Linked DNA regions of Funiculus sociatus GB2-C1. The protein of the gene in region 1 interacts with the protein of each later gene in a pairwise test. Links are inferred from orthologs where the notes say so. Each region holds a gene or a part of one and is shown in the gene's direction. Other genes may lie near its edges. The genes, in order: sfsA and NDI42_RS13585.

Region 1 (3,223 bases):
TGGAAATAATTCCCAGCGGCGTTTGCACTAAAAGCCCTGCATAGGTCATGGCTGCTGCTGCTTGGGGAATATAAGAAGCGAAAAATAAATCGGTGTAGAGGTTAATTTGCAGCATTCCAGAGGAAAGGGTTGCTGGCCCCATCACCTTGAGGACATCCTTAACTCCAGGCTGGTGCCAGTCAAAGCGCAGGCGTAATGTGCCCAAGCCAGCCCGCCATTGTGCCGACAGCTGGATTAACCACTGTAAGATCGCACCAGCAAGGGTTCCCCCAGCTAAAACTAATCCTCCTAGCTTGGCGTATTGGGGGGCGTTGATTTGGTCGCCGAGTTGCAGCGCTAAGATGCCGAGTCCGCCAATGACTGTAATGCTGGAGAATAAGGGACTAACGGAGGGCAACCAGTACATATCAGCGGCGTTGAGGGTGCCAAAGCCAATGCCGATGAGTCCAGCAAGGATTGCCATCGGAGCCATTATCTGTAATTGATCGATGGCGATCGCTTTCACTTGTATCCCGTAGGCTGTCTCGCTTAAACCCGGTGCGACCAGGTTAATGAAGACTCCGGCAAATACAATTAAAACGATGGTGACGATGAAGAGTATCCCTCCCACCAGTGTTGTAATGGTTTCCACCAAAGGTGCGGCTTCCGATTTGTCGCGCTTGGCTAAGACGCTGACAATGGCACTATGAAAAGGGCCATTGATGCCGCCCAGTAAGATCAACAAAAAGCCAGGGATGACATAGGCGTAGTTGTAGGCATCGGCGGTGACACCCACACCAAAAGCAGCTGCGATCGCTTGCTGGCGCACTAACCCAAAAACTTTACTAATCAGTGTGGCAATTGCCACAATCCCAGCAATTCCAGCTAGGGAACGAGCGGTTTTTTGCTTTTCAGTCACAAATGCTTAAAGATACCTCAAGAGACTCATTTTATTTAAACGCAAAGAATGCAAAGGTTAACGGTTTAGGTAGCAAAGGTTTGTCTGACTCTGCGATCGCCTAAGATTACCTTTGCGTTACTCTGCATTAAAAAACTACTATGGATTGGCTTTACCAATATCCAACTCTGTATCCGGGTGTCCTACTCAAACGTTATAAGCGGTTTTTTGCCGATATTGAGCTGGCGACTGGGGAAGTAATCACCGCCCACTGTCCTAATACTGGCCCAATGACGGCGGTTTCTACGCCTGGGAGTCCGGTGCAGGTGTCCTTCAGTGATAATCCTAACCGCAAGTTGCCTTATACCTGGGAAATGATTCAGGTTTGCGATACTGAACCAGCCTGGGTAGGAGTGAATACAGCTTTGCCAAATCGGGTGATTAAGTTGGCGTTGGAGAAGTTCCTGTTTCCATTAGGTAAATACAGTCTAATTCGCTTTGAAGTACCTTACGGGAAAGAGAAAAGCCGGGTAGATTTTTTGCTGACTGGCGATGAGTCTGACAGACCGATTTATCTGGAAGTCAAAAGTACAACTTGGGCGCAAGGTAAACTGGTGCTATTTCCCGATACGGTCACGACGAGGGGACAAAAGCACCTGCGAGAACTAACGGCGCTAATTCCCCAAGCGCGGGCGGTGATGCTTTATTTTATTAATCGTGGCGACTGTAACCAGTTTGCGCCCGGAGACATTGCCGATCCTTTGTATGGGGAGTTGTTGCGCGATGCTGTTTCCTTGGGCTTGGAGGTGTTACCTTGCCGTTTTGAAATTAACCCAGAGGGAATTCGCTACTTGGGGTTAGCTGATTTTATCCCATCAATGCCCAGCCCTGTCTAATTGTCGCTAAAAGAACATTACGAGGAGGAGTACCCTAGCTTAAGATAGGGAGGCGATCGCCCAAACGCAAAAATAAGCAAGCGCGATCGCGCTCTATAGGTTTAGGGTAAATAATCAGTGGAGCTGAAAAACGTTATTATTGCTCACAAAGCGGGAGATCCCCTAAGCCGCAGTTGGGCAGAAAAATGCGCTAGGCAACTGGAAAAACGCAATTGCCATGTTTTAATGGGGCCAAGTGGGGCGAAGGATAATCCCTATCCGGTTTTTTTGGCTTCCGCAATGCACCGCATCGATCTGGCGCTGGTGCTGGGTGGTGACGGGACAGCATTGGCAGCAGTTCGGCATCTATCTCCAGAGAGAATCCCTATTTTAGCGGTGAATGTCGGGGGACATCTGGGATTTTTAACTCAGCCATTTGAGGAATTTCAAGACACTGAGAGGGTTTGGGACAGGTTAGAGGAAGATCGCTATGCTATCGAACGCCGGATGATGTTGCAGGCGGCGTTATTTGAGGGCGATCGCACGAATATGGAACCGGTGAGCGATCGCTTCCTCGCACTGAATGAAATGTGCATCAAACCCGCCTCCGCCGACCGCATGATTACCTCGATATTAGAAATGGAAATTGACGGCGAGGTGGTCGATCAATATCAAGGGGATGGGCTGATTGTCGCAACGCCCACTGGTTCCACCTGCTACACCATCTCTGCAAACGGCCCCATCGTCCATTCTGGCATGGAAGCTATTACCGTCACCCCAATCTGCCCTTTGAGTCTCTCCAGTCGCCCAATTGTCATCCCCTCCGGTTCTGTGGTGAGCGTCTGGCCTTTAGCTGACTACGAATTAAACACTAAACTATGGATGGATGGGGTGATGGCAACTGCAATTTGGCCCGGACAGCGGGTAGACATCCGCATGGCAAATTGTCTGGCTAAGTTTATTATTTTGCGCGAAAACTATTCCTATTACCAAACGTTACGAGAAAAACTCCAGTGGGCAGGAGCTAGGATTCGGTATAGTAACAATCACCGCAATTAAATTATTGTGGCGTTTGTAAAAGCAGAAATAGGAATAGTGAATCGCTTTCACTCCATACAAACTGCATCAGCCTCTACCTCAATTAACATTGCCGGCTCAACGAGGGATTTTACTTCTATCATCGTTGAAGCTGGAGGATTTTCTCCAAAAAATTCTTTGTGCGCCTCACCAAATTCTCTCCAGCGAGAAATGTCTGTGACATACATCCGAGTTCGCACAACACAGCTACAATCAGTACCCAGATCCTGCAAGGCTTTTTGGATTATTTCAAAGCAGCGCTTTGCTTGAGCATATGCATTTTCTGGAGCAAACACTGCACCAATCTCATCGACAGGCGCAGTGCCAGAAACATAAATGATATTTCCTACTTTTACAGCGCGACAGTAGCCGACTTGGGACTCCCAAGAAGCTC
Region 2 (3,150 bases), on another replicon or contig:
TATTTAGCCGTTGCGGTTTATAGCCAATTGCCAGTTGAGCAGCTTGGAGCATCCGACCCCAACGCCCACCTTTGATTTCTTCACCTAATGGAAACAGGGCTGCATCCAGTCCCACACCAGCCGCCTCAAAGAAGTAATTTTCATTGTTGGCTTGACCTACATCAATGCTTTTAATTTCACCGTGCGCCAACACAGCGCAAGCTTCAGCGACATCGGTTGGCAGGTTGAGGCTGCGGGCGATATTGTTATAGGTGCCTATGGGGATAATGCCGAGCGGAATTGGTGCGTGGATTAAGCCTTTGGCAACTTCGCTTACAGTTCCATCGCCACCACCGACAACAACCATGTCGTAGCCTTCTTCTACTGCTCGTTGTGCAATCAAGGAAGGTGACTCTGAAGCAGTAGTAAATGCGAGGTCAGCTCGAATATCTTGGGCTTCCATCCCCGCGATGATTTCGGGCAGCTTCATCGGGTTGGGCTGAGTATCGCCCGAAATCGGGTTCATGATCAGGCGAGCGCGCTTCATGTAAAGGTTGTTGCAGAGTGGGGAACTATTAGACTCGTAGAGCTGCTAGTTTTAGGTTCACCTTAGCACACACAACTAGCGGTTTTGGGTAGAATACCAAAGTTGCTAGACTAAAGCGCGATTGACTTAAGAAAGCCAAACTTTCAATAAGATTGATTTTGCACAATTATTTTGTACTGTGGCAGTGGCCACAATTCACCCTGTAGTAAAATTAAACTTTTATATCTCTGCAATTATCAACATCTAAAGGTGCCGTCAGGCAAGATGTAAGTAAAGGCATACAGAGATTTTTGACTAGACTTTGGCTTGCACGGCGGTACTCGATTCAATACTATGACTGCTTCCCAGATTGCTTCTTCATCCATAATTGACGACATTGCTCGACTCACCCGCGAAGCCGCACGTCAGCTGGCGGTTCTCTCAACTGATGCTAAAAATCAAGCAATCGTGGCGATCGCGATCGCGCTTGAAGCCGCAACATCTGAAATTTTGGCGGCTAACGCGGCTGATTGCAAGGCGGCGGAGGCGGAGGGAATTCCTAAACCGCTTTATGCTCGGTTAAAGTTGGATGAGACAAAATTGCAGGGCGCGATCGCGGGTGTGCGAGATGTGGGACGCTTGAGCGATCCTGTCGGCGCAGTCCAAATTCATCGGGAACTAGATACAGGTTTAATTCTCAAGCGCATAACTTGTCCTCTAGGTGTTCTAGGAGTGATTTTTGAAGCACGTCCGGATGCGGTAATGCAAATTTCTACTCTGGCGATTAAATCCGGCAATGGTGTCATTCTCAAAGGCGGACAGGAAGCAGTGCGTTCTTGCGAAGCTTTAGTAAAAGCAATTCGTCAAGGATTAACCCAAACTGGTATTAATCCAGATGTTGTGCAGTTGCTAACTACCAGAGAAGAAACGCTGGAATTGCTGAAGTTAGATCAGTATGTGGATTTAATTATTCCTAGAGGTTCTAACTCATTTGTCCGATTTGTGCAGAATAACACTCGGATTCCGGTCTTGGGTCATGCAGAAGGAATTTGTCATGTATATGTGGATGAAGCTGCTGATATTGAGAAAGCTGTAGCCATTACCGTAGATGCCAAAACCCACTATCCAGCCGCTTGCAATGCTTTAGAAACTCTGCTGGTGCATAACGCGATCGCTTCCGAATTTTTGCCGAAAGTTGCTAAATCTTTGCAAGAAAAAAATGTGGAATTGCGGGGAGATGAGAAAACCTGCCAAATTCTAGACATTGCAGCTGCTACAGAAGCAGACTGGGTGACAGAATACAGCGATTTAATTCTCTCTATTAAAGTTGTGCATTCCCTGGAGGACGCGATTAACCACATCAATACTTATGGCTCAAAGCATACAGATGCTATTGTGACCGAAAGTTCCGAAGCTGCTGCAACATTTCTTGCTCAAGTTGATGCTGCTGGTGTCTTCCACAACTGTTCCACTCGCTTTTCTGATGGCTTCCGCTACGGATTTGGCGCAGAAGTGGGAATTAGCACTCAAAAAATGCCGCCTCGTGGGCCAGTGGGTTTAGAAGGATTGGTGACATACAAATATCAAATTGTAGGTGATGGGCATATTGCCGCCTCCTACAGCGGTGCAGATGCCAAACCTTTTATCCATCGCGATTTGTAATCTCTCGTTCCCAAGCGGAGCCTGGGAATGCCAATCAGCCGACTTTCTACTAAGAAATTCGTATAGCCCTACGTTATAAGCTTGCGATTAAACTAGGACAATTTCGGAACCAGAGGGAGAGCCTTTACGAGTGTATTCCCTGGTTCTAGCCGGGGAGCGAAAGAATGGCTAAGGGCTAATAATTAATGATTAATGACGAATTAAACTGGTTTGCAATGGCTTTACAATTGCGGGGGTCAGTGGCTCCCATCATTTTTCCTCGTGTTTTGTTGTGCGGAGGATTTGGCTTTTTAATCTCTCTATTCTATTATTGGGGGTTACCAGTATCAGAGAATAGTTTGGCTAGCTTAGTTACTAATGTTGTCTACAACTTGGTATTAGGTTTATTATTAGTTTTTCGGACAAACACGGCTTACGATAGGTTCTGGGAAGGTAGGAAATCATGGGGTATTTTAGTTGTGAATGTCCGCAACTTAGCGCGTCAGATTCGGGTAGCGATCGCTACTACAGAACTGATAGATAAAGACAACAAAGATTCAACGCTGCGCCTATTGGGTGCTTTTGCGATCGCTACTAAATTACAGTTGCGCCAAGAACCGATAAGCGAGTTGGAAGATATAATTACCCCATCCCAATCGCTCAAGCTCAAAAGTGTGAAAAATCCCCCATTAGAAGTTGCTCTTTGGATTGGCGATTACCTACAACAGCAGTATAACCGAAATTTATTAAGTAGCAATCAGTTGATTGCTATGAACGAATTGCTAGATAAAATGGTAGAAGCTTTAACTGGCTGCGAACGCATTGTAAAAACGCCAATTCCTTTAGCTTATTCTATCTACCTCAAGCGATTATTGCTAATATATTGCTTTTTGTTACCTTTTCAATTAGTTGCAAAATCGGGATGGTGGACAGGTATAATCGTTATTTTACTAAGCTTTGTTTTGTTTGGAATCGAACAAATCGGCAATGAGATAGAGAATCCT

The links.
Region 2: the proteins of sfsA (region 1) and NDI42_RS13585 interact in binary tests that used the Escherichia coli proteins (3 or more experiments, as listed by UniProt). The link is inferred for Funiculus sociatus GB2-C1 from one-to-one orthologs.

The regions. Positions count from the first base shown.
Region 1 is NZ_JAMPKJ010000035.1:50,947-54,169, reverse strand. The notes cover bases 10-2,905. They hold sfsA (DNA/RNA nuclease SfsA), read left to right. Parts: upstream 10-1,038; coding sequence 1,039-1,773; downstream 1,774-2,905. Other genes in these bases: NDI42_RS16950 (RidA family protein), read right to left, coding at 2,859-2,905; NDI42_RS16955 (NAD(+) kinase), read left to right, coding at 1,891-2,811; murJ (murein biosynthesis integral membrane protein MurJ), read right to left, coding at 10-898. Outside these bases: more of murJ, read right to left, coding at 1-9; more of NDI42_RS16950, read right to left, coding at 2,906-3,223. UniProt on the Escherichia coli protein: Binds to DNA non-specifically. Could be a regulatory factor involved in maltose metabolism.
Region 2 is NZ_JAMPKJ010000025.1:2,720-5,869, forward strand. What follows is about bases 191-3,013. They hold NDI42_RS13585 (glutamate-5-semialdehyde dehydrogenase), read left to right. Parts: upstream 191-859; coding sequence 860-2,167; downstream 2,168-3,013. Other genes in these bases: NDI42_RS13580 (diacylglycerol/lipid kinase family protein), read right to left, coding at 191-505; NDI42_RS13590 (bestrophin family protein), read left to right, coding at 2,353-3,013. In the rest of the region: more of NDI42_RS13580, read right to left, coding at 1-190; more of NDI42_RS13590, read left to right, coding at 3,014-3,150. UniProt on the Escherichia coli protein: Catalyzes the NADPH-dependent reduction of L-glutamate 5-phosphate into L-glutamate 5-semialdehyde and phosphate. The product spontaneously undergoes cyclization to form 1-pyrroline-5-carboxylate.